2 regions of the Methylobacter sp. Wu1 genome follow, and region 1 is predicted to be linked to the other one. Evidence: riboswitches for the same ligand, from Rfam matches in the RefSeq annotation. Region 1 holds a riboswitch; the other holds the start of a gene.
What was found. Region 1 has a riboswitch for cobalamin ahead of V2P20_RS06380 (CbtB domain-containing protein). Riboswitches for the same ligand answer to the same signal wherever they lie in the genome.
Positions count from the first base shown of each region.

Region 1 (4,166 bases):
TGATTAAATCGGGATCGCCAGGGCCTGCGCCGACAAACCAGACTACAGATTGGTCACTCATGAGAAGAACCCTGCGGCGAGCTGCGGATTAAATGGAAAATAGTTGTGCAGGTAAGAGGCCTGCAAGCGTCCGGAACGAAAAAAACCTTCACCGTGACCGAAGCTGCGTTGCGGTACGGACAGGGTCAACGGCTCCATGGTCGTTTCCAGTTGTGAATGATGAAAGCTGTGGCCGCGGATCTCGCCTTGCTCCAACTGCAAGCTGTGCATGCCGAGATTGACCAGTCGGCTCTGCATCCGGGCGCTGCCGGGCAGCAGGCCGGCCATTTTCGCGCGGTTGCCGTCACGGTCTTCCAGGCTGTTCAGCAAATACAAAAAGCCGCCGCATTCGGCGTAAATCGGTTTGTCGGCCCGATGATGGGCCTGCAGGGCCTGCTTCATCGCCAGATTATCGGCCAGGGTCTGCAAATGCAGTTCCGGATAGCCGCCGGGTAAATACAGGCTATCGGCGTTCGGCAGGCCGCTGTCGGTCAATGGCGAGAAAAACCGCAGTTCCGCGCCCATGGCCTGAAGACAATCGAGATTGGCCTGGTAAATGAACGAAAACGCTGCATCGCGGGCGACGGCAATGCGCTTGCCAGCCAGCAGACGCGGCAGCGGCATGGCCTCGACAGGCTCAAAAGCCACGCTGTCCGGCAAACGGCAGGGCGCGAGACTGCTCAGCAATTCGGCGGCGCGCGCCAGTCGCAGGTCGAGATCGCCGATTTCATCGGCCTGCAGCAAACCGAGATGCCTCGACGGCAAACCGATCGTTCCGTCTTTCGCCATCACTGCCAGCAGCGGCATCGCATCCGGCAGCGCTTCTTCAAGCAGTTTGGCGTGGCCAGGGCTGCCGACCTTGTTGGCGATTACCCCGGCAAACGGCAGTTGCGGCCGGTAATTGGCCAGGCCATACGCGACGGCGGCAAAGGTTTGCGCCATGCCCTGGGCATCGATCACTACTGCGACAGGCACGGATAATGCCTGAGCCAGATCGGCGCTGCTGGTGTCGCCATCATACAAGCCCATCACGCCCTCGATCAGGATGACGTCGGCGTCGGCGGCGGCGCGGTACAGCAGTTCTCGGCAATGCGCTTCGCCCATCATCCACAAATCCAGCTGATACACCGGTTGTCCCGAGGCATGGGCCAGGATTTGCGGATCGATGAAGTCGGGGCCGGTCTTGAATACCCTGACTTTGCGGTTTTGCTGGCGGTGATAATAGGCCAGTGCGGCGGTAATGGTGGTCTTGCCTTGTCCGGACGCAGGGGCGCTGATTAGCATGGCCGGGCAATGTCGGGCTGATGGAGATGTCATGAATTAAAGTCTGAATTTGGGTAAGAGCCAACCTGAGAAAACGCCCAGAGCCAGCCAGAAAAGTGCGTTATCGACAGCAGACATCCAGATAAAACGTTGCTGCAAAGGCTCGGGAGCCAGTGCTTGCACGGCATCGGGATGCGGGGCGCCGATCAGATGCGGGACCAGCAGCAGAATAATGCTGCCGGCTTGCAGCCAGCGGTTTTTGCCGAAAAACAAGCCGAACAGGCCGGCCGCGGTGGTTGCCGCCGTAAACAGCCACCAGGCTTGCCGGTTGTGCAATGCGGCGCTGTCGGTGCCCGGCAGTTCCGGCGGCAAGCCCAATGCCGGGGCGACGAAGAACACCAGGTAACCGGCCATGCCCCATAACAACCCGCGCATATGCCCGCTGGCGCCCTGACAGTACATCGCCGTGCTGAGCATTAGCGCAAAGCCTAAGCCGCTCAGGCAGTTAAAGAGCAGGGTAAAAGCTGCGCGCTGCCAACCGTCTTCGGGGTGCCAGTCATGCGCTTGATCGGCGTCAGGCGCTTCAAAGCGTTCCGCGGCCAGGATCAAAGGCTGGGTCTGATAGTGTTGCAACAAGCTAAGCAGCAGGCCGGCCAAAATCCCGGCCAGCAGCGAGACCGCAAACAATTTGCGAAAATCGGCCATATCAATGGCAAGGGAAAGCAGCGCTGTGGCGACTGTCGTGGGCGGCGTTATGCAGATAATTGCCGGCGTCCTGCATGAAGCCGACGCCTAGAATAATGGTCAGGCCCAATGCGAGGGCGCTTAAGCCGGGCAGAAACTTTGAGGAAAAAGCTGCTGTTGTCGTGGAATAGGTTTGCATGATTGTCGATCCCGCGTTTGGTTAATTAAAATAACAGCGTAGAACGACAAGCCAAAAGCTGACGTGTGACAGATCGCCCTCCGCAATACTGCTGTTACAGTTTCAGGCCTGTCTCCGGGCTTGTGATGGCAATCACCTACCGTTGCGGGGGCAGCGTCGGCTTTTAACCGACTTCCAGTTTCACCCGCTGTTTGCGGGAACCATAAAACCGGACTGATTATATGAGGCGGCATGTTTCGAGTCAATCGATTCAACAACAGGCGATGATTGTTCCGCCGGTAGTTGATCTGCTGTGGCATTAATTCAAGGGTAATGTATTTGTTCTCGCCATGAGTCACGGTGCTGCGCCGGTCAGCTTCGACATGCGTGAAGTCATGACAAAGGGGTTGTCATGCATAGTACATGAATGAGATAAACATGGCATAATAAGCAATTTTTGAGCTGGAACTCCATGGTCATCAACTTTATTGCTCTGCTAGCAGGATTGGCTGTTTTAGTCTATTCAGCGGATAAATTCGTTACGGGAACGGCCTCCATTGCCAGAAATCTCGGCATTTCTCCATTGCTCATCGGTTTGACGATAGTCAGCGTGGGCACATCTGCGCCGGAAATCCTGGTATCAACCATTGCTTCATGGCAGGGAAATGCCGGTCTGGCCATAGGCAACGCATTGGGTTCCAATATAGCCAATATCGGTTTGATCCTGGGTTCTACGGCGCTGGTGGCGCCTTTGGCGTTTCATTCCGGCATTTTAAAAAGAGAATTGCCGGTATTGATGGCTCTCAGTATCGGCGCTTACCTGCTGTCCCTGGATGGCTGGGATTTTTTCGATGGCGCCTTGATGCTGGTAGGTTTGATCACCTTTACAGGGTGGTTGATCCGTACAGCATCTAATGAAAAACAACATGATCTTTTAGGCGAGGAGATGGAAGCCGAACTGTCCGAGAATTTGCCTAATAAAGAAGCGTGGCTTTACTTTGGGTTTGGATTGGTTGGGTTATTGCTGAGCTCTCGCGTATTGGTGATGTCAGCGGTCAATATCGCTCAGTTTTTTGGCGTCAGCGATGTAGTGATTGGCCTGACGATCGTTGCTGTAGGCACGAGCCTGCCGGAATTGGCCGCATCAATCGGCAGTGTTTTGAAAGGTGAGGATGATCTGGCGGTCGGAAACGTCGTCGGTTCGAATATCTATAATCTGCTGGCTGTTTATTCAGTGCCGGGCGTGCTGGCGCCGGGGCCGGTTGCCGAGAGCGTGCTGACTCGCGATTTTCCGGTCATGCTGGCTTTTACCGGCGCATTGTTTATTTTGGGTTATGGCATTTCAAAAGCCGGGCATATCAGTCGCATGGAAGGGTTCGGCTTAGTGTCGGTCTATACTGTCTATGGATGGGTTCTTTATCAAAGCGCGGTTGGCGTTTGATATTGCCGGCAGAACATGAAGATACATGATCAAAAGCTCCGCGAACTGGCGCTGGCTGTCATCCAGGTGGAAAATCGCGCGATTGCTGCATTGGCCGAGCAGATCAATGATGATTTTGTTGCCGCCTGCAAGTTGATGTTCAATTGTACCGGCCGCGTTGTCGTTACGGGTATGGGCAAGTCAGGGCATATCGCCGGCAAGATTGCCGCGACGCTGGCAAGTACGGGAACGCCGGCTTTTTTTGTGCATCCGGGCGAAGCCAGCCATGGCGATCTGGGCATGATTACGCGCCAGGACGTGGTGCTGGCGCTGTCAAATTCCGGCGAAACCGGCGAAGTTTTGACTATCCTGCCGATTATCAAGCGTTTGGGCGTGCCTTTAATCGCAATGACCGGAAACCCCGCTTCCACGATGGCTAAATTTGCAACGGTCCACATTCATGTCGGTGTTGAGCAGGAAGCCTGTCCATTGGGACTGGCGCCGACTTCCAGTACAACCGCGGCGCTGGTAATGGGCGATGCCTTGGCTGTTTCATTGCTCGAAGCGCGCGGATTTACGCGC
Region 1 covers NZ_JAZHOC010000042.1:65,599-69,764, forward strand. The annotation lists gene cobM (precorrin-4 C(11)-methyltransferase) at 1-61, opposite strand, end outside; gene V2P20_RS06370 (cobyrinate a,c-diamide synthase) at 58-1,356, opposite strand; gene V2P20_RS06375 (CbtA family protein) at 1,360-2,007, opposite strand; gene V2P20_RS06380 (CbtB domain-containing protein) at 2,009-2,185, opposite strand; cobalamin riboswitch at 2,273-2,405, opposite strand; gene V2P20_RS06385 (calcium/sodium antiporter) at 2,637-3,605, shown strand; gene V2P20_RS06390 (KpsF/GutQ family sugar-phosphate isomerase) at 3,621-4,166, shown strand, end outside.

Region 2 (4,166 bases), on a different contig from region 1:
TTTTTATTGAAATGATAGGCTGACCGCAGGTCGACGGTTACGTAACCGGCTATTTTCGTTTTATTGCCTATGTCATCGAATCGGTCACCTTGGGCCAGTATGTGCGTGCCCACATCAAGCGCTCCGAACGATTTGGATAGGTCGAATGTCAGGGTTTTCTCGGCGCGTCGCGGCAGGCGGGCATTGGTTTCCCGGTTTTTGGGGCTTAACAGATCGAGGCCCAGCTTGCCGTCCCAGCCCAGCCACTGCTTGCTGATTTCAACTTCAATACCGTCGATTTGCGCCTTGCCGATGTTTTCCGCACTGAATTGAAATGTGACCGGATTCGTGACCGGCGTGATCAGGTTGTCGATGTTGGTATGGTAGGCCCGCACTTCCCATTGCAGCCAGTGGTCGCCGGCAAGCCCCGCTTCGAACGAGGTCGATTTTTCCGGTTTCAGGTTGGCATTGCCATAATTCGGAAAATAAAGATCGTTGAACGTCGGCGCCTTGAAGGCATTGCCGAAGCTGGCAAAAGGGCTGATGCCGAAGTCTGAGTTATAGCGCCAGCCGAAATTGCCGGTAACATAATCGCCGAAAGCCTCATTTTCATCCCAACGCAACGAGGCATTGACAAAGTGATTATCCAGCACGCGGCTGTGCAACTCCGTGAACACGCCGACATCATAGCGGGACTTTTCCTTATAAGGCGTTGTGCTGTCCACTTCATCGACGCGATAATCCGTACCGGCAATCAATTGATGGTTATCAGATAAGGTGAAATTATTCAGCCAGGTGGTGTTCCAGCGCGTCGTGTTGAAACGGCTGGTGAATGAACCGTCGGGCGCAAACTGGTCGCTGTCATCGCGGCTTTGGCCTAAACGTAATGTTGACCGCCAGTCCTCCATAAAATCCATGCTGGCGGAGGTGCCGACAACCTGGTCGACGAATTTGGTTTTATTCTGGGCGTTGCCATCGTATTCGTTTTTGCCTTCGGCACGCATGAAAAACGCTTCTACTTCGGCGTTATTGTCGAAGCGGTGGCCAAGCCGCGCATTCAAGCCTGTGTTGCGGTAGCCGTCTTTGTCGGGCTGATCGAAACCGAAACGCCCCGGAATCGGTTCACGGTTATTAAAGCCCTGAGAGTTGAAATGCGATGCGCCCAGGCTGTACCAGCTGTTTTTCCATTTGCCGCTGACCGTGCCGGACGTCTTGATCGTATCGTATGATCCGCCGCCGGCGTCCACGCTGAAACTGGGCTTTTCTTCCTGGCTGCCTTTGCGCGTAAAAATCTGGATGACGCCGCCTATCGCTTCCGAGCCGTACAGGCTCGATTGAGGACCTTTGATGATCTCCACCCGTTCGATCTGATCGATGGGAATAAACTGAAACGGCGTCGTGCCGGCAGTGGCTGAACCGACCTTGATGCCGTCGATCAGAACCAGCACATGATCGGAATTGGTGCCGCGCATGTATACGCTGGTATTTTGGCCATAGCCGCTTTGCGCCATATCGATGCCGGTCGTATTTCGTAACAGTTCCGGCAGGGTTTTTGACTGTAGACGTTCGATATCGGCCCGCGTATAAACTGTTGATGCAGCCGCCAACTGGTCTTTGGGCGTTTCCGTTCGTGTGGCCGTTATGATCATTTCGGGTAAATTGAGTGAATTGTCCGCCTGGGTTTCCCGAGCCTGTAACGGGCTGTTAAAACCTGCCAACACTAATGAACCGACTATGAATTTTTGCATGTGTCCTCTGCGCCGCCCGCGCATCAAGGTTGTGTGTAATTACAACGGAGGACAAAAGAAGACGACAGGGATGTGCGGTCTTTTTCGTAGACAGCCCTCCGCTGTACCGAATTAAACTTTCGGGCCGGTCTCCGGGCTTATAAGTGGCATGGGCCTGAATCGTCACCTTCCCGTGCATGACACAGTGGCATTTTAACGATTCTTTTACTTATCTACCGTTGCGGGGGCAGCGTCGGCTTTGGCAGGACCTGACCGACTTCCCGTTTAACCATCAGCTGTAAAATCCGATGGAACCTGAAAGCAGGCGGCAATTATAAGGGGTAACCGGGATAAAGCAAATTAATGCTGACTGCGTATGCCTCAAGCAATCGGTATTGGAGAAAATATGCAATGGTCCGGTTTGAAGCAGACCGTAGTTTATGTATTTTCTAAGTCTGGTGATCAGGCTTAAAGAGCGCAGTATTTATTGTGAAAAAATTACACTGCTTATTGTGAAAAATTACATTGTTGATCGAAATCTATAAAGGATAAGATTCTGTTTGAGATAGATTGAAATATCTCTGCTTTAGCATGCTCTATATTATAAATTCCTCATTCAATCCAAATTTAAACTTCAGGAGGCAGATAATGCGTCTAAATTTAGCCATAATCGCGGCTTTGCTACCGATCCATCTCGTCTTTGCAGCGGATAATCCCGTGTTGCAGGGCGATTCATTGGCAATCTCTCATGTCGATACGCCTGAGCAGGTCGGACAATATCGGGATGCCAGGTTTCAACGGAATGAAAAAGACGGTACCTGGACATTGTCAGGCATGACAGAAACCCAATTGGCGACGGTAGAAAAAGTCGAAGTAATCAAAATTCGCTCTCGTCCTGTGCAAATATTTCTAAAGGTGAGCGGCTATCTTCCTAGCCCCTGTTATCAACTGGAGCAGGCCGGCCAACGCTATGAGCCTGTCTTCGGCATACCGGAAGCTAACTTGCCGGCGGGACGGTTCGAAGTGGCGCTGGGGCTTGTTCCGCTGCAAACTTTTGTTGCGTGCGCTCAGGTCATCGAGCCGTTCGAACGCGTTATTCCTCTGCCTGTTTACGGGCTGAGTCAGGGGACTTACGAATTCGATGTCAATGGCATTACGGGGTCGTTTCGGTTAAATACTGATAGCAATCTGCCGGTTTTTTACGGCTCGAAAGACAGCCCCATCCGTGTATTGGACGGCATCGTTCCCTCTAAATAATCAGCAGGCAACGATCAGCTTTAACCAATAAATTCGAAGTGAGTGGAATTCAGAATGGCTCTCGCGCAGGGTTTTTTGAATTCCACCGCTTAATCTACGGGCTAGTGAAAGTGGATTATCGCTCTACCGCTGGCAGTCACTGCAAAATACCGTTGACCGGTTGGATAATCTGATTTCCTTTAAAATTTGTTGGCACCGGGTACAAGGCAGCCCGACGCGCCCGTAGACATTGAGTTGTTGCTGAAAATAACCCGGCTTTCCGGCTTCATTGACAAAATCGCGCAACGTCGTACCGCCTTGTTCAATAGCCTGGCGCAAGATCGCTTGAATACAGCCAGCCAGTTTCTGATAGCGGGTCAAGGAGATTTTTCCCGCCTGGCGCGCAGGGTGTATGCCGGCCATGAATAAGGCTTCATTGGCGTAGATGTTGCCGACGCCGACGACGATGTGGCTGTCCATAATGAATGATTTGATGGGCGTTTTCTTGTTTCTGGATAGATCATAGAGAAGATCGCCGCTGAAATCCTCCTGCAGCGGTTCGGGGCCCAAATCTTTGAGCAAGGGATGCTGTTCGGCCGGTTCCGTCGTCCACAACACCGCGCCGAACCGGCGCGGATCATTGAAGCGCAGGATGATTTCGTCCGCGAAAATAAAATCGATATGGTCGTGCTTGCCGGCCGTCTGGCCGTCGGAGATGATCCGCAAGCTGCCGGACATGCCCAAATGCAGCAGCAGCGTGCCGGCATCGGTCGCAAGCAACAGGTATTTCGCTCTTCTGGAAACCGTTTGTATGCGCAGCCCTTTCAAGGTTTGCTCGAGATTTTCCGGTACGGGCCAGCGCAGCCTGGGCTGGCGGATAATGACGCGTTTGACGGTTTGCCCTTCAATATAAGGCGTTATGCCGCGTCGGGTCGTTTCAACTTCGGGTAATTCAGGCATGAAAATAAAGCTAAAGCATTATAGGGAGCTGTATTTTATTTATTAAAGCATAAGGCCACGAAAAATACAGAGGACGCAAAGCTTTAATCGGTTTTTACCGCTGTTTACGTTTGCGCCAGACGAAAAAACCGGAGCCCGCTAGCAATAACGGTATGACAACCAGAAAGCCAAAACCGATGACCGCAACGGAAGTTTCCGTTAATTGCAGGGTTTTATCGGTAGCGGTCTTGGCCGGGATGTCGATAAACTGGTCTTCATGGATCA
Region 2 covers NZ_JAZHOC010000067.1:24,288-28,453, forward strand. The annotation lists gene V2P20_RS14555 (TonB-dependent receptor) at 1-1,727, opposite strand, end outside; cobalamin riboswitch at 1,832-2,040, opposite strand; gene V2P20_RS14560 (hypothetical protein) at 2,355-2,963, shown strand; gene mutM (bifunctional DNA-formamidopyrimidine glycosylase/DNA-(apurinic or apyrimidinic site) lyase) at 3,087-3,902, opposite strand; gene V2P20_RS14570 (GldG family protein) at 3,997-4,166, opposite strand, start outside.
Region 2: it holds a riboswitch for cobalamin, as region 1 does, so the genes downstream of both, V2P20_RS14555 (TonB-dependent receptor) here and V2P20_RS06380 (CbtB domain-containing protein) in region 1, are expected to answer to the same signal.